DNA from 3 places in the Paraburkholderia sp. SIMBA_053 genome. Region 3 is predicted to be linked to each of the others. Evidence: predicted binding sites of a transcription regulator. Region 3 holds the regulator's gene; each other region holds the start of a gene.
What was found. Region 3 encodes LexA, which represses DNA repair genes until DNA is damaged. Its sites were predicted from a motif close to ACTGTATNNNNATACAGT; they were not measured.
Positions count from the first base shown of each region.

Region 1: the regulator LexA is predicted to act here: its motif matches at 7,340-7,357, upstream of SB753_RS11885 (putative DNA modification/repair radical SAM protein).
Region 2: the regulator LexA is predicted to act here: its motif matches at 7,911-7,928, upstream of SB753_RS12985 (ATP-dependent helicase).

Region 1 covers NZ_JAWRXU010000002.1:1,205,641-1,216,223, forward strand. The annotation lists gene SB753_RS11850 (aspartate/glutamate racemase family protein) at 1-665, opposite strand, end outside; gene SB753_RS11855 (NCS1 family nucleobase:cation symporter-1) at 757-2,238, opposite strand; gene SB753_RS11860 (GntR family transcriptional regulator) at 2,593-3,405, opposite strand; gene ldcA (muramoyltetrapeptide carboxypeptidase) at 3,716-4,642, opposite strand; gene tadA (tRNA adenosine(34) deaminase TadA) at 4,692-5,375, opposite strand; gene SB753_RS11875 (DnaJ family domain-containing protein) at 5,459-5,890, opposite strand; gene SB753_RS11880 (2'-5' RNA ligase family protein) at 6,525-7,130, opposite strand; gene SB753_RS11885 (putative DNA modification/repair radical SAM protein) at 7,370-8,584, shown strand; gene SB753_RS11890 (UdgX family uracil-DNA binding protein) at 8,591-10,069, shown strand; gene chrA (chromate efflux transporter) at 10,293-10,583, shown strand, end outside.
Region 2 covers NZ_JAWRXU010000003.1:211,476-222,058, reverse strand. The annotation lists gene fumC (class II fumarate hydratase) at 8-1,408, opposite strand; gene SB753_RS13015 (phospholipase D family protein) at 1,424-3,073, opposite strand; gene SB753_RS13010 (bile acid:sodium symporter family protein) at 3,231-4,190, opposite strand; gene SB753_RS13005 (MATE family efflux transporter) at 4,656-6,068, opposite strand; gene SB753_RS13000 (RNA-binding S4 domain-containing protein) at 6,395-6,613, opposite strand; gene SB753_RS12995 (hypothetical protein) at 6,925-7,389, shown strand; gene SB753_RS12990 (hypothetical protein) at 7,471-7,752, shown strand; gene SB753_RS12985 (ATP-dependent helicase) at 7,971-10,100, shown strand; gene SB753_RS12980 (DUF4088 family protein) at 10,251-10,583, opposite strand, start outside.
Region 3 covers NZ_JAWRXU010000002.1:623,970-634,552, forward strand. The annotation lists gene SB753_RS09340 (NADP(H)-dependent aldo-keto reductase) at 1-729, shown strand, start outside; gene SB753_RS09345 (hypothetical protein) at 943-1,365, shown strand; gene SB753_RS09350 (ABC transporter permease) at 1,460-2,287, opposite strand; partial or broken gene nodI (nodulation factor ABC transporter ATP-binding protein NodI) at 2,316-3,229, opposite strand; gene SB753_RS09360 (universal stress protein) at 3,506-3,970, shown strand; gene SB753_RS09365 (DUF2939 domain-containing protein) at 4,150-4,833, opposite strand; gene SB753_RS09370 (hypothetical protein) at 4,944-5,312, opposite strand; gene lexA (transcriptional repressor LexA) at 5,420-6,070, opposite strand; gene SB753_RS09380 (sulfate ABC transporter substrate-binding protein) at 6,377-7,426, shown strand; gene cysT (sulfate ABC transporter permease subunit CysT) at 7,577-8,473, shown strand; gene cysW (sulfate ABC transporter permease subunit CysW) at 8,470-9,504, shown strand; gene SB753_RS09395 (sulfate/molybdate ABC transporter ATP-binding protein) at 9,504-10,562, shown strand.

The DNA.
Region 1 (10,583 bases), 580 kb from region 3:
TTGGCCGTCGAAAGACGCAGCGAGATCAGCGCCTCGGTCCATTTGACGGCCGCCGTCACGCCTTCGATCACCGGCGCGCCGAGCGCGTCTTCGATCTCCGCGCACAGCTCGGCCATGCCCGCGCAACCGAGCACGATCGCGTCGGAGCCGTCCTCGGCAAGCGCACGCCGGCACTCGTCGAGGATGATGCGGCGCGCCGCCGAACCGGGCTTGTCGAGGTCGAGCACCGCGACGTCGGTCGCGCGCACGTTGCGGCAGAAACGCCGCATGCCGTAGCGCTCGGCCAGATGCCACCCCATCCCGCAAGTGCGCGCAAGCGTCGTCACCACCGAGAAACCGGGTGCCAGCACGCTCGCCGCGTGCATGGCCGCCTCCGCGATGCCGATCACTGGTCCGCGCGCCAGCTCGCGTGCGGCGTACAGCCCCGGATCGCCAAAACAGGCGATCACATAGCCGTCGCAATGCTCGCGCTCACCCGCCATCACTTCGGCGAGCAGACCGGGCGTGGCAAGCGCTTCGTCGTAATAGCCTTCGATGGACGGCGGTCCCATTGCCGGACTGACCGCAATCACTTCGGTGCCCGGCGCGGCCACTTCTCGCGCGCAGCGGCCCATTGCGTCGGTCATGCGTTGGGTCGTGTTCGGGTTGATCAGTTTGATGCGCATCTTGTCTCCTTTTCGACTGCAATGACCGCGGCGCTGTCACCGTCGGCCGCCACCTGTCATTGCTGTCACAGCATGGCCCGCGCCTCGATGCTCAGCGAGCGAGGACGCGATAGAACAGTGCCCCGAGGCCCGCGCCAATGAACCACGAAAAATTCGCCATACCGTCGAGCGACGGCACCATCACGCATAGCACCGCGATGACCGCAGCCGGCAGCAGTGCAGCAACCGCGCGGTAGTTGACGCCGTTTCGATACCAGTACGTTCCCGTCGGCGCCACGGTGTACAGATCGTCGAGGACGATCTTCTGGCGCTTCACCAGGTAGTAATCGACGATCAGGATTCCGTACAAAGGTCCGATGAAGCTGCCGAGCACGTCGAGCGTGTAGTGAATCACTGCAGGGTTGTTGAACAGATTCCACGGCGTGATGAAGATCGAAGCGACCGCCGCGAGCATGCCGCCCGCACGCCAGCTGATGAGCTTCGGCGCCACGTTCGAGAAGTCGAAGGCCGGCGACACGAAATTCGCGACGATATTGATGCCGATGGTCGCAATCGTGAACGTCAGCGCGCCGAGAATCACCGCCGTCGGATAGTCGATGCGGCCCACCGTCTCCACCGGGTCCGTAATCAGTTGACCGAACACCGGCAGCGTCGCCGCGGTCGTGATCACGGTCACGAGCGAAAACGCCAGGAAGTTGACCGGCAGCCCCCAGAAATTGCCGCGCTGTACGCTCCGAAAGCTCTTGCCGTAGCGCGAAAAGTCGCCGAAATTCAGCATCGGCCCGGAGAAGTACGACACGACCAGCGAGGTCGCCGTGATCATCACCGGCAATACCTGCATGCCGTGATACTTGACGCCGCCCAGGTTGATGCCGATGTTGCGCCAGCCGGCTCGATACACCATGTAGCCGGCCAGAATGAACATCACGACATAAACGGCCGGACCCGCGAAGTCGATGAACTTCTTGATCGTCTCCATGCCGTGCCAAAAGACCAGTGCCTGCAGCACCCACAGCAACATGAAGCCGCACCAGCCGAGCGTAGACAGGCCCATGAAGCCGTGTCGATGAACGTCCGCATAGGGCAGCAATTGCGGGACGAACTTCAGCACGACGATCACCAGCGCGCTCGAGGCCAGATACGTCTGAATGCCGTACCACGCGACCGCGATCAGACCGCGAATCACCGCGGGAACATTGGCGCCGAGCACACCGAAGGTCGCACGGCACGCAACCGGATACGGCACGCCGTTTGCCTGGCTCGGCTTCGCAATCATGTTGCACAACAGGTTGACGATTCCAATTCCCACCAGCAGCGCAATCAGCACTTGCCAGCTCGTCAACCCGAGGGCGAAGAGACTGCCGGCGAACACGTAACCGCCGACGCTGTGCACGTCCGACATCCAGAACGCAAAGATGTTGTAGGCGCCCCAGGTCTGGTGACGCAGCGGCGCCAGGTCCTTGTTGTATAACCGCTCGCTGTAACCGGCCGGCATGGACACATCGCCGGTTGCGTCACCGTCTGCATAAGGGGGGATTGCGGGACTGCCGGGCGCTGCGCTGAACTGAGCCATGATTCCTCCTTGTGATGGAACCGTCGATTGCGAATCGAAGGGCATTGCATTGGCCATGCCAGTTGCGGCTCTGGCGTCTCGCTCGCGCTTCGCGTCGTTCTGGACGAACGAGGCTCGATCCGCCGCCATGGCCACGCCGCGGTTGTCTCCGTACTGAAGTACTTGTGGTTATCGCATTGCCGCCCTTCCGCGGATGTCCGGCAATGCGTTACTGCATTCGGGGCCCGTCGCGCAGGCGACGGACGTGCGCGCGCAAGCCGGCAGCGCCCGCGCAGGGCCGCCTTGCAACGCTCGATCAATCCGTTCAGTTCAGTGCGGTGCGCACCAGCAACGGGCGCACGCCGGCCGCTTGCCTCAGCTTGGCGCGGACCTGGCTTTGAGTGATGCTTTCGATGATGCTTTCGGTGATGCTTTAGATGAGTCTTTAGTTGACTCTTCAGGCGAGTCTTTAGATGACGCCTTGCCGGCGCCGTTAAGCGCGCCGAATACCTCGTGCAGATCGGCTGCGCCACGCGCGGGCCGCTCCAGCATCTTCAACTCGACGCTTTGCAAATGGCGCGACATGAGCGCCGCCGCCTCTTTTGCATCGCCGGCGTCGAGCGCGGCGAGAATCGCTTCATGGTCTTCGAACGAGCACGGGCTTCGCCCCAATGACTCGTACAACGCTGAAATCAGCGTGGAACGTGCCACGAGTCCGTTCAGGCAGTCGCACAGCACCGTGTTGCCGGTCAGCTGAGCGAGTTCCGTGTGAAACTCGCCGGACAGACGAATCCACGACGAAAAGTCGCGTGTTTCGAATGCCTTGCGTTCGCGGCCGATCATGCTGCCGATGCTCTTCAACCGCCGCATGCCATGCCCGCCGCAGATCTTTTCGACGACTGCCAACTCGATGATGCGGCGCATCTCGAACACCTCATGCACCTCCTGAAGCGACGGGCTTGCCACAAACGCACCGCGATTCGGTTCGAGATCCACCAGATGATCGGTCGCGAGTTGCGCTAGCGCTTGCCGGATCGACCCACGCTTCACACCGAACACTTCGCACAACTGCGCTTCGGTCAGCTTCGCGCCCGGCGCCAGCCGATGCTCGAGAATCGCGGCGCGAATGCGCTCGGCAATTGCTTCGGGCTTCGAACTATTTGCGTTGACTGATTCGGTGTCGGACATGATATGTGTCTCGGTATGAAGGTCATAATAGGATGGACATAAAGATTGTCAACAATTTTTGTTGGCATCATCGACAATCTCCGCGGCACGGCGTGCGGCGGCGACAGGCTGCCTGGCTGGAAGCCCTGCAGTGACTGGGGCAGCTGGATTCGATATGACGATTGACGTCGCTGGCGCGGCGCATTTTGTCGACAAAATAGTCGAGCGCGGTGGTTTTCGGCCTTCACTGAAAAGCCGCTGTTGCCGACCTCGGCTACGCAAAGGAGCGGCGAAAAGGCGGCCTCGCCTGCACCGCTTTGTTAGCGGTCGTTCAACGCAGACAGGGATAATCCGTCAGGGTCAGCTTGAAGCCGTTCGCATCGGCTACCAGGTGCGCGTCGGCGCCCACAGGCAGCGTAAGCATGTCCGGCACGTGGCCGAACTGCAAGCCGGTGACGATCGGAATGCCGATCACCGACCGCATCTGATCGATCATGGCTTGCAGGTCATATCCGTTGTCGTAGTCGTACGACTTGCCGCCCGAAAAATCGCCGAGCACGAGCGCCTGCTGCTCGCCGAGAATACCTGACAGGTGCAGTTGATAAAGCATCCGCTCAATGCGAAACGGCTGCTCGTTGACGTCCTCGACAAACAGCACCCCGCCCTGCACCGACGGAATATAAGGCGTGCCGACGAGCGACGTGAGCACCGCCAGATTGCCGCCCCAGAAGGTGCCCGAGACGTCCACCGCGTGCGCTTGCGGCACGTTTCTCGCAATGGTTAGCGTCGGCTTTGTCAGCGCGGACCAGAAGTGCTGCATGGTGAAGTCGCTGACATGTTCGGCGCCGAAGTCGCTCATGAGCATCGGGCCGCTGAACGTTTTCAAGCCGGCGCGCGCAAGCAGAGCAAGCTGAATAGCCGTGAAGTCGCTGTGGCCCACCAGCGCGACCGGCTCGCCGCTCAGACGACGTTGCAACCCATCGTAATCGAGGCCGTGCAGAATCCGCGCCGCGCCGTACCCGCCGCGCACGGCGAGGACGATGTCCGGCAGCGCGCGGGAAGCATCCGCGAGCCGGTTCAAATCCGCCGCGCGCTCGCCGTCGGTGCCGCCAAAGCGTTGATAACGACGCCGCGTCGCGTCTACTCCTTCCACGCGATGCCCTTGTGCGCGCAGGCGCTGCAACGCGCGGTTGAGCACGTCCGCCTCTTGCGGATAGCCGGAAGGCGCAATCAGGTTGAAGGTACGGTGGACGCTCATCGATAGGCTCTGGTCTAAGTGTTCCGCGCGGTTTGGAGAGCGTTGCGATTCAGGGTGTGCCGGACGGGTCTATTTCCGGGACGACGGCTGCACGTGCCGCTGCGCGTGCTTCGCGGCTCGCACGCCGCCGCTCGGCAAAGAACGACTTCAGCGCCGCGCCGCATTCGCTTTCGAGCACGCCGCCGGTCACCTGAGTGTGATGATTCAACTGCGGGTTCGCGAATGCGTCGACGACGCTGCCGCATGCGCCCGTTTTCGGATCACGAGCGCCGAACACCACGCGGGCAATGCGGGCGTGCATGATGGCACCTGCGCACATCAGGCAAGGTTCGAGGGTCACATACAGTTCGCAGCCCGGCAAGCGATAGTTCTGCGCGATCTTTGCCGCGGCACGCAACGCGACCATTTCCGCGTGCGCCGAAGGATCGTGCGCGCCAATCGGATGGTTGAAACCTTTCGCGATCACTTCGTCGCCACGCACGAGCACTGCGCCGACGGGCACTTCACCAGCCGCCCGCGCTTCTTCGGCGGCAGCTTGCGCCAAGGCCATGAACCGGCGGTCGCGGTCGGAGACGGCGGGGTTGGCGGTTGGGTTGGCGGTCGGGTTGGCAGCGGCTGCGAGCGGCTCGGGGGGATCGGACGAGGCGATGGGCGCCGCGGCAGCGACGCCCGGCTCGCCATTTGCGAAGTCACCGACGATGGTGACAACACCACCGACAGTAACAGGCGGCATTTCCGGCTCCTTTCCTGCCTCGATCCAGTCCGAGTTCGAGCCCAAGTCCAAGCCCAAGGCCCCGCGACCAACGACGGGCTCGCTCACTGTGTCCCCGAGCCGGCGACATTCGCGGGAGAGCCTTCCACCGCGGACATATCGCTGTTGGAAGCGCGCTCGGACAAGCGCTCTGCAATCCGGCGGCAATATTCTCGCGGCAGCACCAACGGGCCTCCACGTAACGATTCCAACGCCATATGGAGCGCCAGCATGCGAGCCTGAAGACGGCACCGCGTAGCCTGATCGCTCACGGCACTCAGTTCGGACTGCAAGTCACGCAACGCGCGCAACTGCTCCATTGCGGGGGGCACAAACCCCGCGTTTTTCAAAATCCGGTTGGCGACGCGCACTTCTTCCGGGACCAGAGCATCGTCGTCCAGGGTGAGCGGCGCGCCTGCGCCCGGCAAATCGTCGAATTCGCCACGTGCGGCGGCGGCGGCAATACGCTGTTCAACTAACGCATCAAGCAATCTCATCTGCAATCCACTACGTTGCGGCCCAAGCATTCTATCAGGGAGCGCACGAGGGTTCCTTCCGCCGGATTCACCCGACCCGCCGGCATTTCGGATTTTGCGTATTGGAGTCCTGGATGGATGCAAGCTAGGCTTAGACACTTTTTGCGAGTCGCGCTCGCGGCGTGCTTTGGCCGCCTGCTCGCTTCGCTTCGTTTGGCTACCTCGCTCACCTACTTCGCTTCTCTGTTTCCTGCTTTTTGTGCCACCGATCATGCAATTGCAAATGACACACTCACGTCCTAACGACGCAGCGCAATTCACCGCTACAAACACTGCACCGTCGCCCGCGATGCGGGCGTGCGAACGTCGCGCATCAGTACTCGCGCGCCGCACCCCGGTTGACAGGCGCTCATTCAAGACAACCCTACGCGGTGTATGTGTCGCCGCAGCGATGTCCGCCTTGCTTTCCGGCTGCACAATATTCTGCGGCGGAGCCGGCGGAAGCGGTGGTGGTTTCGGCGGCGTTTGCGCTACTGGTATGCGCTTCTAGACGCACGCCAGATCCCCACAAAATCTAAAGCCACAGATCACGCGTCGCTGCCCACCCTCCTTTCATGTTCCTCTTCACGACCAACTAATCGTCGCGCCAATGCCACTAGGGCGCGGCCCCTTCAAGCGACCAGCGCGCAAGCACAATATGCCGGGTACGCCCCAATAAACTGTGTATCAACGCGAAACCACGCACATTCCAGCAAACCGGCTCAACCGGACGCGCGGCGGCCCAAGGCAAGCCGTAAGCCAACGTGACATGCGGCGTATAAGTCACTGCCGCGGAACCGGCGCGGCTTTCAATGCCCTTGACGTGCAGCGCTTCCGCCAATGCATCATGAAGCCGATGCAGACCCACCACGCCCTCACTCCCCGTCAACACTAACGGGCCCGGCCGCGGTTTCGACGCGAAACTCTCCGCCGTATTGAATTCGACGCTGAACGGCGCCATGCGAACCGCGGCAGCCGCTTGCATTGCGGCCTCCACATGTGCCGGCGGCAGACCGCCCGCGAAATTGCCGAGATGACGCAGCGTGACGTGCAAACGACCGGCGGCAAGCGGTTTACTGCGGGCGCGCGCCTCCCCGCAAAGCTCTTGCGCTAGCTTTGAAATGCTCGCCGCGGTATTCGCATCCGGGAAGACAGCGAAAAAGAGGCCGTCGGTTGGCGTTGGCGGCGCCTCGAGCCCGGGCAACCACAGTTGTTCAGGCATCTCGCTCCTGCGTGCTGAAATCCGGCATCTACACGAATCCCCCTTCACATGAACTGGCGGACGCCAGCGTAAAACCAGCAACGAACAAGCGACGGACAAGCAACCAACAAGCAACCAGGCAGTAACCGCACCGCAAGCCAGCAAGCAACTAAACCCAACCGCCGGCCCTGCCAAAAAACGCTTGCGCTTACGAATTGCCCACGTACAATACTGTACATCCATACAGTATCGGCGGCAACGTGGAATTGCAGAAAAAGCTCGAAGTATTGGCCGACGCGGCCAAATACGACGCATCGTGCGCCAGTAGTGGCGCGCCTAAGCGCGCCTCGCGCGGCACGGAAGGTTTGGGTGCCAGCACCGGCGCCGGTATCTGCCATAGCTTCACGCCAGACGGGCGCTGTGTGTCGCTGCTGAAAATCCTGCTCACGAATTTCTGTCTGTATGACTGTCAGTACTGCGTCAACCGGCGTTCGAGCAATGTGCCACGGGCGCGCTTCACGCCTGAGGAGGTCGTGGACCTCACGCTCGACTTTTATCGGCGCAACTATATTGACGGGCTGTTTCTGAGTTCCGGCATCATCCGGTCGTCGAATTACACCATGGAGCAACTGGTGCGGGTAGCGCAGTCGCTGCGCGAAGATCACCAGTTCCGCGGCTACCTTCACCTGAAAACCATCCCCGACGCCGACCCCGAACTCATCGCCAAAGCCGGCCGCTATGCCGACCGTCTGAGCGTGAACATCGAACTGCCGACCGAAGGCAGCCTCGCACGCCTTGCACCGGAGAAAAACGTGCGCACGATCAAGCTCGCCATGGGGTCGATCCGGCTCGCGCAGGAAGAGGCGCTGGGCGACGCAAAAGCTCCACGGTTCACGCCGGCCGGCCAAAGCACGCAAATGATCGTCGGCGCGGATCAGACGAACGACAGCACCATCCTGCAGACCGCGGAAACGCTGTACGGATCGTACAAGCTGAAGCGCGTGTATTACTCGGCATTCAGCCCGATCCCTGACAGTCCTTCTGCAGTCCCCGGCGAGGCGCCGCCGCTGCTGCGCGAACATCGTCTGTATCAGGCAGATTTTCTGTTGCGCGGCTACGGTTTCAACGTCGCGGAACTGTTCGAACAGCCAGGCAACCTGCCGCTCGACATGGATCCGAAACTCGCATGGGCGCTCGGGCATCGCGACCAGTTTCCGGTCGACCTGAACCGCGCGCCGCTTCGCATGATCGCGCGGGTGCCGGGCATCGGCATGCGCAATGCCAAGCGGCTGGTCGAATTGCGACGCTCACGGCGGGTGCGCTATGAAGATCTGGTGCGCCTGCGGTGTCCGCTGGAAAAGATCAAGCCGTTCGTCGTCACGCAAGACTATCGGGCAGCCATGCACGACGCGTCGTCGGCTCATCTGCGGCGAATCCTGACGCCGCCAATGCAAACGCAAATGCAGTTGTGGTGACGTGTCGTGCTTCATTGCATCGAGATCGAAAACCATTTTGCCGCCTGGCGTACAGCCACTCTCGTTGCGCTGGCTCAAGGGCTTGCGCCGGAGTCGATCGAATGGCGCATTAAAGAAGGCGCCGGTGGTCATGGTTCGCTGTCTGGTCAAACGGCGCTCGATTACGGCGACGCGTCCGGCAACGCGGCGCTCGGGTCGGACGCCCCGGCAATCCACGTCTCGAAAGAACTGTCAGCGCTGCTGCATGATGCGGCGCTGTATCGCGAGCCGGACCGGTGGGCATTCCTCTACAAGGTGCTGTGGCGCTGGCAATGCGGTGATCGCGCGGTGGCGTCGCCAGCCGACGTCGACGGCGCCCGGCTCTACCGGATGGCTAAAGCGGTGCGCCGTGCGAAGCACGACATGATCGCGTACGTGCGCTTTCGCAAGCAGAAGCCGGACGCCCAAACCCCAGAGTACGTAGCCTGGTACGAACCGGAGCACGACGTTCTCGCATGGGCGGCGGAACATTTCGCGCAACGCATGGGGCGCTCGTCGTGGATTATCGCGACGCCTCACGGCGCCGCGTTCTGGAACGGCGAGCAACTACATATCGAAGCGCGCCCTGCTCTGCGCCACGAGCATCGCTGCGACACTGAAGACGAGGCCGAGGCGTTGTGGCTCGCGTACTACCGCAGCACATTCAATCCTGCGCGTCTGAACGAAGCCGCGCTCGAACAGCACATGCCGGTGCGGTTCTGGAAAGGGCTGCCTGAAGGCCATCTGATTCCCGCCATGATCAGTGAAGCAAAGAGCGGCGCGCGGCGCGTTGCGCAAGCGAGCGGGGTCGCGGCGCTCGGCGGCAAGTCCATTCCTGTCGAAGCCGAATTCGCTCAGCCTGCCCGCGATCAGCCATCGTCGCTGGACGCCTGCCGGCGTTGCGACCTGTGGCGCAATGCGACGCAAGCCGTGGGCAGTTCGGGGCCTCGTGACGCGCGCATCATGCTGATCGGTGAGCAGCCCGGCGATCAGGAGGATCTGAGCGGCGAGCCTTTCATCGGGCCGGCGGGACAGTTGCTAGACCTCGCGATCGTCCGCGCCGACCTGTCGCGTGAGCAGCTTAATTTGACGAACGCGGTCAAGCACTTCAAATGGGAACCTCGCGGCAAGCGCAGGCTGCACAAAACCGCCGCGCAGCGCGAGGTCGAAGCATGCTCGTATTGGCTGGAGCAGGAGTTGCAAACCGTTCGGCCATCGGTCGTCGTCGCGCTGGGCGCAACGGCGCTCAACGCGTTGCTGCGCGAAAAGGCAAGCTTGCGCGACTATATGGGTAAGCCGTTCGAACTCGAAGGCGGTTGGGGAATCGCAACGTATCATCCTTCGTTCGCGTTGCGTCAGCAGGACGACGCCGCGCGCGACAAAGTGCTGAGCGCCATCAGCGAGGCACTCGTCGAAGCGCGGAAACTGGCGGCATCGGTGCAAGCCAAACCGCGCAGCGTGCCTTAACTGCTAGACTGCGCCGCACGTTCCGTCATGCGGTTAAGGGGAATCAATGACCGGGGGCAATGACCGGAACGTCAGTGACCGGAAAGCTAAAAGTCAGCAAGCCCGTCCTGAGTTGGCGAATCGTCATCGCCCAAACACCCGGCGACCCTCGCTAGGAAAAAGATACTTGCGACCGCTCGCAGCCCGCGCTCCAGCACCAGGCGAAAACGAACAGGACCATTTGATGAAAGACGACGTCGCCCGCGTTCCGCTCTCCACTGCATTCTGGTATTGGCTGCGACTCGGCTTCATGAGCTTTGGCGGTCCGGCCGGGCAGATAGCGCTGATGCACCAGGAACTCGTCGAGAGAAAGCGCTGGATTTCGGAAAAGCGCTTTCTGCATGCGTTGAACTACTGCATGGTGCTTCCCGGGCCCGAGGCGCAGCAACTTGCGACCTACATTGGCTGGCTCATGCATCGCACGTGGGGTGGCGTGATCGCGGGCGGGCTTTTCGTGCTGCCGTCGCTATTTATT
Region 2 (10,583 bases), on a different contig from region 3:
GTGCCAATCAAGGCACCGAATGGCCCACCATATCGCCCGGCCGCACCCATTCGTCGAACTGCTGCTCAGTGACATAGCCGAGCGCGAGCGCCGCAGCCTTCAGCGTGGTGCCCTCCTTGTGCGCCTTCTTCGCGATCTGCGCGGCCTTGTCGTAGCCGATGTGCGGATTGAGCGCCGTCACGAGCATCAGCGATTCGTTGAGCAGCGCGTCGATCCGCTCGCGGTTGGGTTCGATGCCGACTGCGCAGTTGTCGTTGAAACTCAAAGCGCCGTCGCTGAGCAGGCGGATGGACTGCAGCACGTTGTGCGCGATCATGGGCCGGAACACGTTCAACTCGAAGTTGCCGCTCGCCCCGCCGATGTTCACCGCGACGTCATTGCCGAACACTTGCGCGCACAGCATCGTCAAGGCTTCGGACTGCGTGGGATTGACCTTGCCCGGCATGATCGAGCTGCCTGGTTCATTTTCCGGAATCGACAGTTCGCCCAAGCCGCAGCGCGGACCGCTCGCGAGCCAGCGGATGTCGTTGGCGATCTTGTTCAGGCTTGCGGCCACCGTCTTCAGCGCGCCGTGCGCGAAGACGAGCGCATCGGCTGCGGCCATCACCTCGAATTTGTTGGGCGCGGACACGAACGGCACGCCGGTGAGCTTGGCGATTGCAGCCGCGACCTTGCCGGCGAACTGCGGATGCGCATTCAAACCGGTGCCGACAGCCGTGCCGCCCTGCGCGAGTTCATACAGGTGCGGCAACGTCGATTCAACATGGCGGATGCCGTGGTCGAGTTGCGCGACATAGCCGGAGAACTCCTGACCGAGCGTGAGCGGCGTTGCGTCCTGCAAGTGCGTGCGGCCGATCTTGACGATGCCGGCAAACGCCTTCGCCTTCCCGTCGAGCGTGTCGCGCAACGTCTTGAGCGCAGGCAGCAGATGCTTGACGATGCCATGCGCGGCGGCCACGTGCATGGCCGTCGGGAAGACGTCGTTCGACGACTGGCCGCGATTCACGTCGTCGTTCGGATGCACTTTGCGCGCTTCACCGCGCTCGCCGCCGAGCAGCTCGCTCGCGCGATTCGCGATCACTTCGTTCAGATTCATGTTGGTCTGCGTGCCGGAGCCGGTTTGCCAGACCGCGAGCGGAAACTCATCCGGATGCTTGCCTGCGATGATCTCGTCGGCCGCCTGCATGATCGCGTGCGCCTTTGTCTCGTCCAGCACGCCGAGGCCCAGGTTTACCTCGGCGGCGGCGCGCTTGATCACGGCGAGCGCGGTGATCAATTCGGGCGATTGCTTCTCGGTGGAAATGCGGAAATTCTGCAACGAGCGCTGCGTCTGCGCGCCCCACAAATGAGCGTTCGGCACAGCGATTTCACCGAACGTATCGCGCTCCATTCGTACGTCTTCAGTCATGGTTGAGCTCCGCTTTTAAAGTTCTGCGTTGACCGGCAATAGGGAGAATAGCCCTGTTAGCGCGTTCCGGTATAACCCTGCCTGCGGGTCGAAAATGTAGGTGCGGCGCGTGCCGTCTTCGACATCGGTCCACACGAGCGGGGACAGCGGCGCGCCGATCGAACGAAGATAGGCGAGCTGCGCGCCGTCGGCGAGTGTCACGCGGTAGCTTCGCTCAGGCGCCGTGGCGGTGGCGAAAATGTCGGCGACCTGCGCAGCCAGTTCCGGGCTGTGGATCACGAGCGCGAGTTCGGTATTCAGATGCGCCGAGCGCGGATCGAGGTTCATCGAGCCGATCACCAGAATCCGGCGGTCGATCACGTAAGTTTTCGCATGCAGGCTCGCGCGCGAACGCGACCCGGCGATTCCCGCCGTGGGCGTATCCTGGCGCGGCTTGAATTCGTATAACTCGACGCCCTGTTGCAGCAGCGGCACGCGAAACGGACTGTAGCCCGCTTGCACCGCAACCGCGTCGGTGGCGGCGAGCGAATTCGTCAGGATCGCTACGCGCACGCCCCGGTGCGTGAGTGTGCCCAGCGCCGTCACGCCGGCGTCGTGCGGAACGAAGTAGGGCGACACGACGAGGAAATCCTTGTGCGCGTCCTTCATGAGCTCGCCGAGCCGCTTCATCGGTGGACTGACGTAGTCGGGCGACGGGCTCTCGATCTTCTCCGGCTGATCCGCCTCGAACTCCGCTTGCGCCCAGGTCAGGCCGAGTTGCTTGCCCGCAATCTGCGTGGCGAGCGGCGTCGCGTTCAAGGGCTTCGCGTTGTATGGATCGGCGTTGGTGCGCCAGTGCTTGCGGAGGTCGTCGCGTGTCTGATCGAGTTCTTCGCGATCGAATTTCTGCTTGTTCAGCACGCCGAGCGGATACGCGACGCTGCTGTTCCAGTAATCGTCGAAGCTCGCTGAGACATCGGCGGTGATCGGGCCGGCGGCGAGCACGTCGATGTCGCGGAACTGCAGGACTTCGCTCGCGTTAAAGTATTCGTCGCCGAGATTGCGGCCGCCGACAATCGCCAACTGGTTGTCTGCGATCATCGCCTTGTTGTGCATGCGGCGCGTGAAGTGGCCGATCTGCGTGAAGACATTCGTGGTGCGCTCGAACACACCCTCACGCGCGCTACCGAACGGATTGAAGACGCGAATCTCGATGTTGCTGTGCGAGTTGAGCCCCGCCATGATGCGGTCGATGTCCTTGAAGTTCAGGTCGTCGACCAGCATGCGCACGCGCACGCCGTGATCCGCCGCGTACAGCGCGGCGCCGAGCAGCAGCTTGCCGGTGGTGTCCTCGTTCGCGATGTAGTACTGCATGTCGAGCGTTTTCGTCGCCGCGCGGGCGAGCGCGATGCGCATCTGCAGTGCGTCCGTGCCGCTCGATAGCACACGGAAACCCGATTCCCCCGGATGAGCGGCTTCGAGCGGTTCAAGCGCCGCGCGAAGCGGCGTGTTTTCGGTCGGTGATAACGCGTGAGTGACCGGGCGGTCGAACGCGGTGGCGGGAGGTTTGGTTGCGCACGCAGTCAGAAATGCCGACGTGCAGCACAACAAGAAAAAATGTCTGGCGGAGCGGATTGCGCGCTTGCGTTGCGTCGCGGTCTGCTTTTGTTCTGTATGCAACTGCACGCTGTTTCCCCTTGTTGTTCAGGCTTTTCGTAACGGCAGCGCAGATGCTTCAGCCGCGCTGCCGAGAAATCCATTCTAAGGGGAATCGCGCCGCCGGACTGTGCACCGCGGCACGCCGGCGGCGTCTGGGACCGCGATGAGCGGTGGCTCGAAACCGTCAGACGCGTTCGGTGTTCAGCCCGCGTTCGCCTTCGGCATACGTCGAGCCCTTCGCCGGGCGCCCTGCCCAATAACCCGCGAGCAGCGACCCCGACAGGTTGTGCCAGACGGAGAACAGCGCGCCGGGCAACGCGGCAATTGGCGTGAAGTAGAGCTTGCCGAGCGTCGCGGCGAGGCCCGAGTTCTGCATGCCGACTTCAATCGCAAGCGTGCGGCAAACGGCTTCGTCGAAACCTAGCAAACGGCCGCCCCAGTAGCCGCCGAGAAGGCCGATGCCGTTATGCAGCACCACTCCGAGCATCACCACGAGGCCGACGGACGCAATGCTTTTCTGCGTGCCGCCCACCACCGCGCCGATGATCAGCAGGATCGCGACCATCGAAACCAGCGGCAGCACCGGCTCGATCTTGCGAACCGTCTTGCCGAACAGGTGATTCACCACGAGGCCGACCACGATCGGCAGCGCGACGATTTGCAGGATACTCATCAACATGCCGTGGACGTCGACGGCGATCGACGCATCCACGTAAAGGCGCGTGAGAAGCGGCGTCGCAAAGACACCGACGAGCGTGGACAACGCACTGATCGTCACCGACAGCGCGACGTCGCCGCGCGCCAGATAGATCATCACGTTCGATGCCGTGCCGCTCGCCACGCTGCCCACCAGCACCATGCCGGCGGTCAGGTCGGGCGGCATGCGGAAGGCTTTCGCGATGACCCAGGCGGCGAGCGGCATCACGAGGTAATGCAGCACGATGCCTGCGATCACCGGCGCGGGCCGTGTGAAGACGCGCTGAAAGTCGGCGACGGACAGCGTGACGCCCATCGCCAGCATGATGATGGTCAGAAGCGTGGTGACGTGCGGGGCGATGCCGGTAAACGAAGCCGGCGAGAAATACGCTGCAACCGAAATGAGCACGGCCCAAACGGGAAAAAGACGGGTGATGCGGGCAAGCATGGGGCGAGGTCCTTGGTTATGTTTTATGGCGAGAAGCGGAGGTTGGTCGTTCGCAAGCGGGCGCAGTGCTGAAGGCGGCGACGCTCTGCCGGGCGCGGCGCCTCACGGACTGCGGCAAGTGCCTGTGAGCGGGCCGCGCCCTATGTCGCGGTTGCTGCAGTTGAGTCGCAAGCGAACGGCAGGTTGTCAGCGGAGGTGGACCTGCCGGCGGCGCGGTCCTTTGTGAGGCGCGCAAGCGGAGCTTCGGTGGATGGACGCGGGTTCGCGATACGCACCGAAGAAGTCACGCATTTTAACGTTGTAGGCGGCAGCCTGCTGGCTCTATGGTTGCGCGTGCAACGGGTTTGCCGCGACGTTGGCTCGCTGTGCCATTGTCCCTTTTGCGGCAAGACCGCCCGCCGGGCCTTAAAGCGGACTCATCACGCAGCGCGGGCGTGCCCGAAACGGCGAGTCCGTTACCCGTGTTCAAACCGATGCGGCGGGCGGCGCGTCCGCCGCAACCGGCACGCGCCGCAAGCTTAGCTTGTGAAAGCGCAGCGTCATCAGCAGCGCGACGCTCGCGAGTCCGGCCGCGAGGCCCCACCACAAACCTCGAGCACCCAGCCCGGCATGAAAGGCGAGCGTATAGCCGGTCGGAAAACCAATCACCCAGTAACCGAATGCGGCGGCGATCATTGGTATGCGCGTGTCTTTCAGACCGCGCAGGCAGCCAGATCCGACCGTTTGCATGCCGTCGACGATCTGAAAAATCGCTGCCACGCCGAGGAGTGAACTCGCGAGCGTAACCGTCGCCGCATTGGCCGGGTCGTCCAGGTGCAGATAGAGGCCGACGATCCAATGCGGCGCGGCGATCAGCACGATTCCCGACAACGTCATGAAGCCGACGCCAAGCGCCAGCGCGACGAAGCCCGCATGACGCGCGGCGAGCGGCTGTCCGGCGCCGGACCAGAAGCCCACTCTCACATTGGCCGCCTGGCCGATCGCGAGCGGCACCATGAATGCCACTGACGCGACGTTCAGCGCAATCTGATGTGCGGCCAGTTGGGACTCGCCGAGCAGCCCGACCATCAGGCCGGTCGCGAGGAAGAGCGTCGATTCGACGCCGTAGGTGATCGCCACCGGCCAGCCGATACCGAACAGCTCGCCCATCAGCGGGACGTTGGGGCGCGTGGCCACCACGAAATGGCGATAACGCGGCCGCAGATGCAAGAGTGCCATCAGCACGAGCGCGGTCAGCCAGACGGTGATGGACGTCGCAGCCGCCGAGCCGAGGAAGCCGAGCCGCGGCAGCCCGTAGGCCCCGTGAATCAGCCCGTAGTTGAGAAAGCCGTTCACGCCGACGCTGACGAGCGACACCCACAGGAGCCGCCGCGCCGCGCCGATCGCCGGCAGGAAAGAGCGCATCAGACCGACGCCGATCAGACTGCCCAGCGCGCCCCAGCGCAGCACCGCCGCATACTCGCCGACGTTATGCGCGAGCAGCGCCGGTTCCCCGAACGCAAGCAGGATGGGCGTCGCGAAAGACAGCAAGGCAAACGCCGGCACCGACAGCAACACCGACAACACAAAACCGGTCCAGTAGATGTGCGGCACGCGGCTTTCGTCCTGCGCGCCGCGCGCATGCGAGACGCTCACGCTGACCGACGTCAGCACGCCCTGCAGCAGCGTCACGACCACGAAGAACAGATTGGCGCCCAGACCGCCGGCCGCGAGCGCGTCCGGTCCGAGAGAGCCGAGCAGGATCGTGTCGGTGACGCCCATGGCCATTTGCGACAGTTGCGCGATGGCGAGCGGCGCGGCGAGTCGCGCGGTGTCGGCGGCGTGGCGGGACAAGGTCGGCGGACGGGTGGCCACCCGGGTGAAGCCGGATTGAGTCATGGAGCGTGTGAAAGTTGACGGAATGACGACGCCGTGACCGCTGGCGACCGCCGCGGCACTGGAAGCAGCGAAGGCAACGGAAGCGCGCTCTACGAGAGACGCGTGGGCTCGCGGTCGCATGGCGGTTCACGAGCCTCGTAATAACGCCGATCAAGGCGGCTCGCCACGGTTTCCCGGCGAGCCCACGGTCGGCGATCTCAGCGGGGCCGTTCGTCTAGCGAAACCAACAGCTTATTGCGTGACCGCTGCAAAGTCGATGGATTAAGCACATTTTTGGTGCGCGAGTTTCCTGCGGAATCTCGTGGTTCCTGCGGGAGTAGTAGCGGTCAGGCTTCGTGGACCGCGATTCGCGTGTCGCCGAGCAGTACCACCTGTCCTGCGCGGATCTTGCACGTTTTACGCGTTTCGACGCGGCCGTCCACAGTGACGGCTCCGTCCGCCACCATCATCTTCGCCGAGCCGCCGCTGTCCGCGAGCCCCGTGATCTTCAGCAGATTGTGAAGTTCGACGTAGTCGCCGGTGAGCGTGAAATCGAGGTTGGGCATGGGCATTGCACCTTCAGGCAAGGGGTTCGCATCATAAAGCACAAGCTTGCCCCTAAGAAGTCGCGTTGTCTCGCGCAGTGTTTCGTGAACGCATCGCAAGCAAATGCAAGCAGATGTTATCCGTTTGTCGGAAAGTGAAACGTTGCGTAACACCGGTCGTCACAACACGACTTCACTCGTAAAGTGCATCTCAGCAGGAAAGCTTGCCGGATCTAGTTCGGCTATGAGCAGACCGGGAGGTCGTCCAGCGCGCCGCAGCGCGATGCAGGGCGGTTCGACCCGGCCACAACAACTCTAGAGAGGAATTTGCCATGACCCAGATTCGTACGCTCCTGATCGGTACCGCCATGACCGCATTCGCCGCTACGGCAGCAGTCGCGCAGACCACGCAGCCCGTTCAACCGGCTGCGGGCATGAATGCCCAGGTACAGGTTCAGACGCCCGGCGCCGACGTCGCGCCGGCCGCTCCTGCCGCCCAAGGCGTACAGCCGGTAACGCCGGCACCGACCCGCCTGACGGCCTCGGGCTCGCCCGATCCGCTGGTGCAAAAGCGCGAAGCCAACGCGAAGGCTAACGCGGAGTACCGCGCGTCGAAGAAGGCGTCGAAGGCCGAGCTGAAGGAACAGCAGAAGGCTGCCAAGTCCGAATACAAGGAGCAGGTGCGCGACGCAAAGATCAACAAGAAGGCGGACAAGCAGGCCGCTGACAACGAAATGAAGATGAACCTGCAAAGTCAGGCGGGCGCCCAGACCGACGGCGGCGAAGTTAAGCACTAATGGCAGGCGGAGCCGCGGGCTCAGGTTAGCCCGCGGTGTCGAACCCGACTCGACCTGATGAGACTGTTAAGGAGGAATCGCATGAGCAACACTCGATTTACTAATTCCGCTAAATCCCCGACCGCGCGGCTTTGCGCGTTGCTCATCGCAGGCTGCCTGTCGTCGGCCGCATTCGCGCAGGCAAGCGATCCGGCCGCGGCGCCGGTCACGCACGCCGATCAGAAGGCGGCGAAGCAGCAAGCCAAGGCAGACAAGAAGGCGGCTGTCGCGCAAGCCAAGGCCGACAAGGAAAAGACCGAAGCCCAAGCCGACGCCGACAAGGCGCACGCCGAGGCCACTCTGAAGGATGCGAAGAAGCAGTAGGTTCCTGCTTCCTGATGGGCAGGTGCGACCTGCTCAACGAAACGGCCCGTTTGCGGAATGCAGACGGGCCGTTTGTTTTGAGCGGCTTGTAAGCGTGCGGGGCGGCGTGCGCGTGACTGCGCAGCAGCCACGCTAAAAAAGGGCGCTTGTGCGCGCGGGTTGTATGGATATACAGTATGCGTCGCCGTTCCCGATCCATCCAACGCCCTTAAAACACCGTGCTTTCCGTCGCAGAAACGCCGTCGCCGTCCGATACCGCCCCTTGGCTTGCGAAGTTGAACGACGCGCAGCGCGAGGCCGTCGAATTCGGCACCGATACGCCTCATTCACCGCCGGGCGCCTTGCTGGTCATTGCGGGCGCGGGCTCCGGCAAGACCAGCACGCTTGCGCACCGTGTGGCCAATCTGATGGTCAAGGGCGCTGATCCGCGCAGAATTCTGCTTCTGACATTTTCGCGTCGCGCGGCGCTGGAAATGACACGCCGCGTCACACGCATTGCCACGACGGCGCTCGGCACGCGCGCCGCGCTCGCGCAAGGGCTCACATGGGCGGGCACGTTCCATAGCGTCGGCGCGCGGCTTTTGCGCGAATATGCAGAACTGATCGGTCTTGCACCGGCCTTCACGATCAACGACCGTGAGGATTCCGCCGACCTGATGAATCTGGTGCGGCATGAATTGGGTTTGTCGGCGAAAGAACGGCGCTTTCCGGCTAAGGGAACCTGTTTCGCGATTTACTCCCGCGTCGTGAACACCGGCGCGTCGCTCGGGCAGGTGCTCGATAGCGCGTTCCCGTGGTGCCGCGAGTGGGAAGCCGATCTGCGCATGCTGTTCGCCGCCTACGTCGACGCGAAGCAGAAGCAGAGCGTGCTCGATTACGACGACCTGCTGCTCTACTGGTCGCATATGGCTGCGGAGCCGGCAATTGCCGCGGATCTGTCGGCGCGCTTCGATCACGTGCTGGTCGACGAATATCAGGACACCAACCGGCTGCAGGCGTCGATTCTCCTCGCGCTGAAGCCGGACGGACGCGGCCTGACCGTGGTCGGCGACGACGCGCAGTCGATCTATTCGTTTCGCGGCGCCACCGTGCGCAACATTCTCGATTTCCCGGCGCATTTCGATCCGCCTGCGGTTCAGGTCACGCTTGAACGCAATTACCGCTCGACCGAGCCGATTCTTGCCGCGTCGAACGCGGTGATCGAACTGGCCAGCGAGCGATATACAAAGAACCTGTGGACCGACAAGTCGTCGGCGCAACGGCCCCGGCTCGTCACCGTCGCGGACGAGGCCGACCAGGCGCGCTATATCGTCGAGCAGGTGCTGGAAGCGCGCGAGCAGGGCATGACACTGAAGTCGCAGGCGGTGCTGTTTCGCGCCGCGCATCACAGCGCGGTGCTCGAGATCGAACTCACGCGCCGCAACATTCCGTTCGTGAAGTTCGGCGGCCTGAAGTTCCTCGATTCCGTGCACGTCAAAGACGTACTGGCGGTGCTGCGTTGGGCCGAGAATCCGCGCGACCGGGTGGCCGGTTTTCGCGTCGTACAGTTATTGCCCGGCGTGGGGCCGGCCACGGCCGCGAGAGTGCTCGACGAAATCGTCGCGCGTGCCGGTGTGGGCAATCCCGCCGACACCGCGGGCGGCACGCTCGCCGCGTTCGCGCCGCCGCCTCGCGCGCAGGAGGACTGGCATCCCTTCGTCAGGCTGATGTCGAGCGTGTATGGGCGGCAGACGCCATGGCCTGCGGAGTTCGAGATGGTGAGGCGCTGGTACGAGCCGCATCTGGAGCGCAATCATGAAGACGCCGCAATCCGTCATGCCGACGTGTTGCAGATGGAAAGCATTGCGGGCACGTATGCGTCGCGCGAGCGCTTTCTGACGGAACTGACGCTCGATCCGCCCGATGCCACGAGCGACGAATCGGGCGTGCCGCTTATCGACGAAGACTATCTGATCCTGTCCACCATCCATTCGGCAAAGGGACAGGAATGGCGCAACGTGTTCGTGCTGAACGGGGTCGACGGCTGCATTCCGTCCGATCTGGGCACCGGCAGCGAAGAGGAAATCGACGAAGAGCGCCGTCTGCTGTACGTTGCGATGACGCGCGCAAAGGAAGACCTGCATATCGTCGTGCCGCAGCGCTTTTACGTGCACAACCAGACGCATATGGGCGATCGTCACGTGTGGGCGTCGCGCACGCGCTTTATCCCTGCGCACCTGATGCCTTTGTTCGACGCGTACGCATGGCCGCGCGTGCCGGTGCCCAGTGCGCCGACCGCCGCGGGGCTTGCCGCGGCGGCGCAGGCAAAAATCGAAATCGGAGCAAGGCTCAGGAAGATGTGGGACTGAGCGGCGCTCAGGTGGGTGGCGAGGCGGGGCTCGATGCCGCACGGGCTGTAGCCGCGCGGGAGCTTCCCGGAGGGCTCCCTGGATCGCTTTCGGCAGCAGGCAACGTGCTTTACACGCTAGCTGCTGCTGGTGGGCAGACGCTGGGCCGAATTAGCGCGACTGCCGTTGCTGCTGTTGCGGGGCGGGGCGCGGCGGCACGAAGAAGTTGCGCAGCCACGCCGCCATCCGCGAAAACACGTCGTACGGTTCTTCGACGAAGATTTCCGGCTTCAGCAGGCGCAGATATTCCATGATCTGTTGCGCTTCCTGCTTCTGGAACGAGCCGTGCGAAATGCCGAGCCGCAGCAGGCCGCGCAGTTCGCCCAGCTTTTCGCGGGCGGTGCTGCCCACGCTCGTTTCGCACGCCACCTTTGCTTCATAAACACGCTGACGCAGCGATTCCACGAGCCGCCATGCCGGCGTCTGCATGATTTCCTCGAGCGC
Region 3 (10,583 bases):
TTCGACCGTAAAAACCTCACTGAGGCGCTGAACGACAGCCTGAAGCGCCTGCAAACGGACTACGTCGATCTGTACCAGCTGCACTGGCCAGATCGCAATACGATGACGTTTGGCCGTCCGGCCTATCCGTGGGTCGACGACGAATACACCGTGCCTATCGACGAAACGCTTTCCGTGCTCGCCGACTTCGTCAAGGCGGGCAAGGTGCGCCATGTGGGCGTATCGAACGAAACGCCGTGGGGCGTCGCGCAGTTCCTGCGCGCGTCGGAAAAGCTCGGCTTGCCGCGTATCGTCAGCATCCAGAACCCGTACAGTCTCCTCAACCGAACTTACGAGGCGGGGCTCTCCGAGTACGCGCACCGCGACAACATCGGCCTGCTCGCGTATTCGCCGCTTGCCTTCGGCTGGCTGTCCGGCAAGTACGAAGGCGGCGCGCGGCCGGCTGGCGCACGCATATCGCTCTTCGAGCGCTTCCAGCGCTACAGCAAGCCCCAGGCGATCCAGGCCACCACGCGTTACGTCGAACTGGCAAAGCGCCATCACATGTCGCCGGCCCAGTTGGCGCTTGCCTTCGTCAATAGCCGGCCGTTCGTCACGAGCAATCTGATTGGCGCGACCTCGCTCGATCAGTTGAAGGAGAACATTGCGAGCGTCGACGTAAAGCTGTCTCAGGACGTGCTCGATGAAATCGACGCACTGCATCAGCTGCAGCCGAATCCGGCGCCTTGAGTTCGCTGGGACATGCAACGAAAGGCAAATGTCCCTCCCTGTCGGCAAATCACGACCTAAACTGTGGTGAGCAGGACGGGCTTCTGCCTTCGTGTCGTGCTTCTGCACGTGGCGCGGCGCGCACGAATGGTAGGATGCAGCCCGGAAAATCGGCAGCGGCGGCGGGTTTTCAGCCGCACTGTTCACACTCGGCGATAGCACTCAGGACATCGAATGGCGCAACAAAAAACAAACCCAAAACTCGAGCAGGCGCTGACGCGCGGGGACCTTGCGATCCGTCAGGCGAATTCGGCGCGGGCCACCGCGCTGCTGCGCGCGCTAGCGAAAATGATCGTTGATGCTTCGGCGACGATCGGCGTCGAAGCATTCACACTGATTCCGGACGGCGACAAGATTTACGATCCGGCCGACGGTCTCTGGCCGCAAGAACTGCAGATTTCGCTCGACGGTCCGGTCGAGGACGCCGATCCGGACGAGATCCGCACCGTGCGGCTGATTGCCGACGATCCGGGCACGATGTTCCGGGTGGAATGGCAGCGTGCAGATGGCAAGATCGGCCGTCACGAAGGCGGCCCGTTTGCAACAGTCGCGTTCATCTCGGACGTCGACATTCCCTGGACCGACGAAGAGGACTGAGCTCGCGTCCGTGCAGCAAATTCATTCGTGGGCGCTGACCTATCGGGTCAGCCGCCCTCGAATTGTCCGCGCCTCTCTGGACGCCGGGCACGAGTTACTTCATCATCCGACGCCGAAACAGCACGGCGGCGACGATAAACCCTCCTACCGCATAACCCGCCAGCACGGCCGCGTGCCACAGGGCGTTGTCGAGCGGGCGCCCAAGCATCGCGGGTCGTATCAGATCGACCGCGTGCGCGAGCGGCAGGACCTCGGCCGCACCACGCGCGGCGGCAGGCAACTGCGAGATCGGGAAGAACACGCCGGAGAGCAACAGCATCGGCGTCAACACCAGCGTTTGATAAAACATGAAAAAGTCGTACGACGGCGCGAGCGCGGTCACGACCATCGCGACACTTGCGAACGCGAGGCCGGTCAGCACGATCACGGGCAACGCGAGCAGCACTGACGGAAAACTGGCGTAGCCGAGCGCGACCGCCACCAGCATGATCGCGGCACCCGACAACACCGACTTGCTGGCCGCCCAGATCACTTCACCAAGCACGATATCGCCGAGCGTCAACGGCGTGTGCATGATTGCTTCCCACGTGCGTTGCACGTGCATGCGCGAGAAGCCCGAATACATCGACTCGAAGCTCGCGGACATCATGACGCTCGACGCAACGGTGCCCGCTGCTAGGAAGGCGATATACGACACGCCGTCGACGCGGCCGACCATCAGCCCGAGACCGAAGCCGAGGCCGAACAGATAGATCATTGGGTCGGCGAGATTGCCGAACATGGAGGCGAGCGCAAGCTTCTTCCACACAAGGTAATTGCGGCGCCAGACCGCAATCCAGTTGACCGCGTTCGCGGGCAACGCGGCGAAAGGGGCCTGCATGGGAGGCGTGGCTTCGTTGCTTCGATAAGTGCGTGCATCCATTGCGTGTCTCGTGCAGTGTCGATGGAATTCAGTCCTGCATCTCGCGGCCGGTGAGACGCAGGAACACATCCTCGAGATTCGCCGGGCGGTGCAGATAGCGCAGGTCCGCTCGCTGCTTCAGTCGCGCATGCACTGGCCCGGCGTCGTTCACATAACAGAAGAGCGTCTCACCGCTGATCTCGGTTCGCTGTGCGAGCGGCGCAAGCTCATCGCGTAATGCGAACGGATCGGGGCCGAAAATCTCGATGACGTCGCAGCCGATTTCCGACTCGATCAGCTCCCTTGGCGCGCCTTCCGCAATCTTGCGTCCTTCTTCGATCACGCACAGCCGGTCGCATAGCCGCTCGGCTTCTTCCATGAAGTGCGTGGTCAATAAAATCGTCTTGCCACGTGCGAGCAGCGAGCGCAGTCGCTCCCAGATGAGATGCCGTGCCTGCGGTCGAGGCCGGTAGTCGGCTCGTCCATGATCAGCACATCGGGATCGTTGACGAGCGCCCGCGCGAGCGTGAGGCGCCGCTTCATGCCGCCCGACAGTTCGCTCACGCGCGCGTCGGCCTTGCTCTCCAGCCGCGCGAATTCCAGCAGCGACGGCACCATCGCGCGGCATTGCGCGGCGCTCAGGCCGAAGTAGCGGCCGAACACCAGCAGGTTCTCGCGGACGGTAAAGTCGGGATCGAGGTTATCGAACTGCGGCACCACGCCCACGCGCGCCCGCGCGATGCGCGCCCTGCCAGGAATCGGCTCGCCGCACAGGCGGATCGAGCCGGCGTCCGGCGTGGCAATGCCGAGCAGCATGCGCAATGTGGTGGTCTTGCCCGCGCCGTTTGGTCCGAGCAGGCCGAAACACTCTCCGACGTCGACATGAAACGACAGTCCGTCGACAACTTTCTTTTCGCCGTAACTTTTTTCAACCTGCTGGAATTCGATAGCGGTGTCGGGCATGGATAGGGATCGAGGCTCAGGCAAAAGAGGCGAATCGACGGGAAGGCTGCTCATTCTAGGTCATCAGCCGGGAAATGGCGGTTTAAGGAGCGCCCCGCGCTGTGGGTTCTTGCACTGCCGCAAAGGCGTCGCCGGCGTTGTCCTCACCGAGTGTGCCTCCTATGCACAAGGCCGGGGCGTGCAGCAATCGCACTTAGCGTTTTCCATCCCTTGCAAGCTGAATTGCGGCGCACCATGATTGATTCAGACCGCGCTTTTGCGGAAAGGGGAAGAACGATGGCGAGCTACCAGAAAATCCTGCTGTGCTACGACGGCTCGCGTGAAGGCCGCAAGGCTTTGCGTTGCGGCGCCGACCTTGCGCTGGATCTGAAGGCGCAAACGCATCTGCTTTCGGTGGTGGACATGCGCTCGAGCATTGCGCAAAGCGCGGGCCTGCTGACGGACGTCGCGTGCGGCAGCTTCGAAAAGACCGCGCGGGACATCCTGCAAGAGGGCGTGGACTGGCTGACCGAGCGCGGCGTCAACGCGCAGGGTCACTTTGCGTTCGGCCATCCGATCGACGAGATCGCCAATCTTGCCAACGAGTTGCACGTCGACCTGGTGGTGGTGGGCCACCGTTGCCGCACGGGCTTGTCCCGATGGTGGATGGGTGCTGGCAATACACCGCTGCTCGACCGGGTGTCATGCAGCATTCTGGTCGCGTGCTCTTCAGCGCATGAGCAGCAGCAGGAAGCGGCCTGACGATGCGGTTCGGGTGCACGGCCACCCGCGCCAGGCGTGCAGCCTTCGTGCGGGTGGGTGCTGGTGAGCTTTGGTCGGGATGAACGCGGAGGACGGAGTAGCGGGCGGCGCGTGCATTACGAGTGCATTGCGTCAAATCGGCCGCGTGCGCGTTCGATCTGACAAGCCGCGCCTGGCGCTCACTCGTTCAGATTGACCGCCGCCAGCTTCCACGTGAAAAGACCCTCGCGCATGAAGATGGCGGAGTAACGCGCGTCCCCCGCACCGTGCTGGTATGTGACGGCGAACTCGTTGATGCCGCGATAGCCGGCTGTGGTTTGCGGCGGTTGCGGCGGGGTGGCCCTACTAACCGCGTTGCCGTTCGGATCACCCGTAGCGCCGCCGGGCGTGCGGCTGTCCGCACCGGACGATCCGGGGGCGGGCGCATTGGCAGCGGGCGGATTGCCGGTGACTGGCGCGGCGTTGGGCCGCTCACCCGGCTCGCCGCGCGGCGGCATGCCGTTCAACAGCGCAGCCACGCCGTCGGGTGTTGCATACGCGTCGACGAGCGGGCCGATCAACGCGACGCCAATCATCGCGCCGATCGCAGCCAACGGATTACCGTTTCCATGTGAGTCAAGCCGCCGCGTCAGCAAGCCGGTGACTTGCTGCTTCAGGCTCTCGCGCAACGCAGGAAAATCGACATACCGATTCACCGTCTGCGCGTCACGCGCGTCGGCGGCGCGTTTGAGGTTATTGAGCGCGATATACGGGGAGGCATAAGCGAAGCCCAACGCCGCGATCAGCGCGATCACGATCAACGTGACGGTAAGCGTGACTGCAAGCGGACGGGCGCTGCGCTTCCTAGGTGTTGAAACTGCCATCGAGCGGAAATCTCCATCAGGTGTGATCTAACGTGGACCGCAACCGCGCTGAAACGATCCGTGCGCTGCCACAAACCATGTGAGCGACGCGCCCCACACCTCACAACTCATCAAGACTCGAACACCGCACCGTGGACGTTGGTTTCCTCGGCGATGCAACGGTCAATCATGCGGCACACCGCGTCTACAGTGCCGACCATGATGAGCCGCGACGGCCCGTGGTACACGCGCACCGGCGCACGGCGCTCCGGCTCGGCAGTATTGAGCCCCGAGTTCAGCGACACGCGGGCGAATGCCGGCAATGACGACGGCAATGAAGACGGCAACGCGGCCTGCCGGTCGCACCCACGAGCGGGAGAGTCGAACAGCGACGCGGTAGCGGCCGTGGACGCTTCGATCAGTGAGCAAGGTACCAGCTTGCGCAGATGGCGCAGACGGCCGAACTGGCGAAACGGCAACAGGCGGGCAAGGCGTTCCATGAGTCTCTCCGGGCGATTCAACATGAGTACTGCTTTGGTCGGTGAGCAGGCGAGCGGTTGGCTAATGACGCACTGAGCTTGTCGCTCATTAAGCCAAACCCGTGCTATCAGAATTCGCCCGGGCGGATCAGCCCGACAGCGATGCCTTCCAGCGCGAAATCCGCGCTGCCTGTCTCAACGAAGATGTTCTCGTAATCGGGGTTCTCGGCAATCAACTCGATACCGTTCGCGCGGCGCTTCAGGCGCTTGACCGTGACGTCGTCGCCAAGCCGCGCAATGATGATCTGGCCGTCTTTGGCCTCGCTTCTTTTCTGCACCGCAAGCAGATCGCCGTCGAAGATACCCGCGTCGCGCATGGACAGCCCGCGCACCTTGAGCAGGTAGTCGGGCTTGCTCGAGAAGAGCGCCGGGTCGCACGCATAGTGTTGGGCGATATGTTCCTGCGCGAGGATCGGGCTACCGGCGGCAACCCGGCCGATAAGCGGCAGCGACAGCTGCATGATGCTGGCGTGCGGCAATGTGAACTGATGCGGCGCCTCGTCCGGGCCAGCAAGCAGGCGAATGCCGCGCGACGCGCCGGCCGCGAGTTCGATCACGCCCTTGCGTGCAAGCGCCCGCAGATGCTCTTCAGCCGAATTGGCCGAGCTGAAGCCCAGTTCGGCGGCAATTTCCGCACGTGTGGGCGGAAAACCGGTGCGTTCTATGGCCCGGCGGATCAGATCGAAAACCTGCTGCTGTCGTGCGGTGAGTTTGGTCATGGCGCCACTGTATGGATGAACAGGTGCCTGTATTTTTATACAGTATCCGGCGCAATTCAAGCTTTACTTTAAGTTTGCGGCTCGACCCCTCGCTGGAGCGTCGTAAATCGACGTCAAGACATCCGTTTTCATGCCGCAACGCCTTATCTGGCTGTCATTACCACTTTTGCGTATTAAAAAATGAATAAACATTATTTTTAATGATGAAAGCCCCTGGATAGACTGGCCTCCAGTCGCTCATGTGCACGTGACCCGACGCAAAACAACACACGCTGTTTCAGCGCACCAACACGCGGAGAACTTGGCATGAACAATCACGAAGCGGGCCGGGCAGGCAGGAGCCGAAAACTTATCGCAGCGCTCGCGTTCGGCGCGGCAGCCGCGCTCGGCGTCCTTGGCGCGGCAGGCCAGGCGCAAGCCGCCGACACGACGCTGCTCAATGTGTCCTACGACCCTACTCGCGAGCTTTACCAGGACGTGAATCAGGCTTTCGCCAAAGAATGGAAGGCGAAGACCGGCGAGACCGTCACCTTCAAGCAGTCGCACGGCGGCTCGGGTGCTCAGGCGCGCTCGGTGCTCGACGGCTTGCAGGCCGACGTCGTGACGCTCGCGCTCGCTTATGACATCGACGCGATCGCGAACAAGGGTTTGATCGATAAAGGCTGGCAGAAGCGCTTGCCCGACAACGCGTCGCCGTACACGTCGACGATTGTGTTTCTGGTGCGCAAGGGCAATCCCAAGCACATCAAGGATTGGGACGATCTGACCAAACCCGGCGTGTCGATCGTGACGCCGAATCCGAAGACCTCGGGCGGCGCGCGCTGGAATTATCTCGCGGCATGGGCGTATGCAGCGCATCAGCCGGGTGGCAATGACCAGAAGGCCAAGGAGTTTGTCGGCAAGCTGTACAAGAATGCCGGCGTGCTCGATTCCGGAGCGCGCGGCGCGACCACCAGCTTCGTGCAACGCGGCATCGGCGACGTGCTGATTGCGTGGGAAAACGAGGCGTTCCTCTCGCTGAAGGAATTCGGTCCGGACAAGTTCGAAATCGTCGTGCCGTCCGTGAGCATTCTGGCCGAGCCGCCGGTGGCGGTGGTGGATAAGGTCGTCGACAAGCATGGCACGCGCAAGCTGGCCGAAGCGTATCTGAACTTCCTGTACAGCGAGCAGGGCCAGGAAATCGCCGCGAAGAACTTCTACCGTCCGCGTTCGAACAAGGTTCCGGCCGAACTGACCTCGAAGTTTCCGAAGCTGAAGCTGTACACGGTCGACGATTCGTTCGGCGGCTGGGCCAACGCGCAGAAGACGCACTTTGCCGACGGGGGCGTATTCGATTCGATCTACCAGCCTCAGTAACACAGCCCAGGTCCGCGCCGCGGCAGGCGCGAACCGAGGCAACGCGACGCGCCACGGCGCGTCACTTTCCGGAGCGCGCCGCTGGCGCGCTTTTGGCCGATCAGGACCAGGCGGCCGGCAACACGAGCATCAACCGAAAGAGTATCGAGCATGACCACGTTGACCTTCCGTAAACCAAGCGCCTTGCCCGGTTTCGGCCTGACACTCGGCATCACGGTGGCTTATCTGAGCCTCGTGGTGCTGATTCCGCTCGCGGCGACTTTTCTGAAGACCGCCACCCTCGACTGGAGTCAGTTCGTGCGCGCCGTCAGCTCGCCGCGCGTGCTGGCCTCGTACCGGCTGACGTTCTTCTCCGCGCTCGGCGGCGCACTGATCAACGCGGTGTTCGGCTTTCTGGTCGCATGGGTGCTCGTGCGGTACAGGTTTCCGTTCAAGCGCATCGTCGACGCCGTGGTCGATCTGCCGTTCGCACTGCCCACGTCGGTGGCCGGCATTTCGCTCGCGGCCGTGTACGCGGGCAACGGCTGGATTGGACAGTTCCTGGAGCCGCTCGGTCTGAAGGTCGCATTTACGCCGGTGGGCGTGCTCGTCGCGCTGACCTTTATCGGTTTGCCGTTCGTCGTGCGCACGGTGCAGCCGGTGCTCGAAGAGTTCGAGCGCGAGCAGGAAGAGGCTGCCGCTTGCCTCGGCGCATCGCGCTGGCTGACGTTTCGCCGCGTGGTGTTGCCGGCCGTGTTGCCGGCACTGCTGACGGGCTTCGCGCTCGCGTTCGCGCGCGCACTGGGCGAATACGGCTCGGTCATTTTCATTGCAGGCAATGTGCCGATGAAGTCGGAAATCACATCGCTGCTGATCATCACGAAGCTCGAGCAGTATGACTACGCCGGCGCGACGGCGCTTGCCGTCGTGATGCTCGTCGTCTCGTTCCTGATGCTGCTTTTCATCAATACGCTGCAGTGGTATCTGCAGCGCCGCACGAGCCGCGGCAACGCGGGGCCTGCACCCGGCGCCGCGAGCGTTGCAAGCATTGGCGGAGGTGCGCAATGAGCCGCCATTCAGCAGGTCACGTCGATAACGCCGACGGCGTCAAGGCGCACGCCGTGGCTCCGCGCGCGCCACTGAACATTGCGCGCCGGCCCGATCCAGTCACGGAACCGCCGCTTGTCCGCTGGATTCTGACCGGCATTGCGCTGCTGTTTCTCGGGCTCTTTCTCGTCGTGCCGCTCGTCGCCGTGTTTTATCAGGCGTTGAACAAGGGGCTTGGCTTTTATCTGGAGTCGCTCGCCGATCCGGATGCGCTGGCGGCCATCAAGCTGACGGCTATCACAGCGGGAATCGCCGTGCCTCTCAATCTGGTGTTCGGCCTCGCGGCTTCGTGGTGCATCGCGAAGTTCGAGTTTCGCGGCAAGGCGCTCCTCACCACGTTGATCGATCTGCCGTTCTCGGTCTCGCCAGTGATCTCGGGTCTTATCTACGTGTTGATGTTCGGCGCGCAAGGATGGTTCGGTCCGTGGCTGCAAGCGCATAACGTGCAGATCATCTTCGCCGTGCCCGGCATTGTGCTCGCGACAATCTTCGTGACGTTCCCGTTCGTCGCGCGCGAACTGATCCCGCTGATGCAGGCGCAAGGCAACGACGAAGAGGAAGCCGCGCATGTGCTCGGCGCGTCCGGCTGGCAGATATTTCGCCGCGTCACGCTGCCCAATGTGAAATGGGGCCTGCTGTATGGCGTGATTCTGTGCAACGCCCGCGCGATGGGCGAGTTCGGCGCGGTGTCGGTCGTATCGGGCCATATTCGCGGCCAGACGGACACCATGCCGCTGCACGTCGAAATTCTCTACAACGAATACAACTTCTCGGCGGCGTTCGCCGTGGCGTCGGTGCTGGCCTTGCTCGCACTCGTGACGCTCGCATTGAAACTGCTCGCCGAGCGTCATATGTCGGCGGAACTGTCGGACGCCCGCGACGTGCCGGCGCACGCCGGACCCGTCACGCTGCCGTCCGCTTTGCCGTCGACCGCGCAGTCGCTGAACATGCAATCTTCGCAGCAACACCCGCTCAAGCAAGGAGAGCTGTAATGGGTATCACCGTACGTAACCTGCAGAAGCGCTTCGGCGATTTCGTCGCGCTCGATAACGTCTCGCTCGATTTTCCGCCGGGCGAACTGGTTGCGCTGCTCGGGCCCTCGGGGTGCGGCAAGACCACGTTGCTGCGCGTGATCGCGGGCCTTGAATACGCGGACGGCGGGCAGGTCGTCCTGCAGGGCCAGGACGTCGCGACTGTCGGCGCGCGTGAGCGCGAAGTGGGTTTCGTGTTCCAGCACTACGCGCTGTTCCGTCATATGACGGTGTTCGAGAACGTGGCGTTCGGGCTGCGAGTGAAGCCGAGGAAGGAGCGTCCGTCGGAAGCGGTGATTCGCGAGAAGGTGCATGAGTTGCTCAAGCTCGTGCAACTCGACTGGCTCGCGCAGCGCTATCCGTCGGAATTGTCGGGCGGGCAGCGACAGCGTATCGCGCTCGCTCGCGCGCTTGCCGTCGAGCCGAAAGTGCTGCTGCTCGACGAACCGTTCGGCGCGCTCGATGCGAAGGTTCGCAAGGAATTGCGCAGCTGGCTGCGGCGTCTGCACGACGATCTGCATATCTCGACGATTTTCGTCACGCACGATCAGGAAGAGGCGCTCGAAGTGGCGGACCGTATCGTCGTGCTCAATCGTGGACACGTGGAGCAGGTCGGCAGTCCGCAGGACGTGTACGACCATCCGCAAACGTCGTTTGTGTATGAGTTTCTCGGCGCGGCGAACCGCCTGCACGGCAACGTCGACGCGAGCGGATTCGTGGTGGACGGCGCGGCGTTGCCGGTCGCCATCAGCACCGACTTCAGCGGTCCGGCTTTCGCTTATGTACGTCCGCACGATTTGCAGTTGTATCCGCAGTCGGCGGGGCACCGCGAGGGTATCGTCGTCGATGTGCGGCGCGTCGTGACACTGGGCGGCTCCGTGCGGGTCGAACTCGCGGGCCGCGAGGGCAATCTGCTCGAAGCCGAACTCGATCGGGAAGCATGGCGCGAGCTGCGTCTCTCGATCGGCGACGGCGTGACGGCGGTGCCGCGCGCGCTGCGGGTCTTCCCGGCGCAATGAGCGCATGACCGATGCGACTCC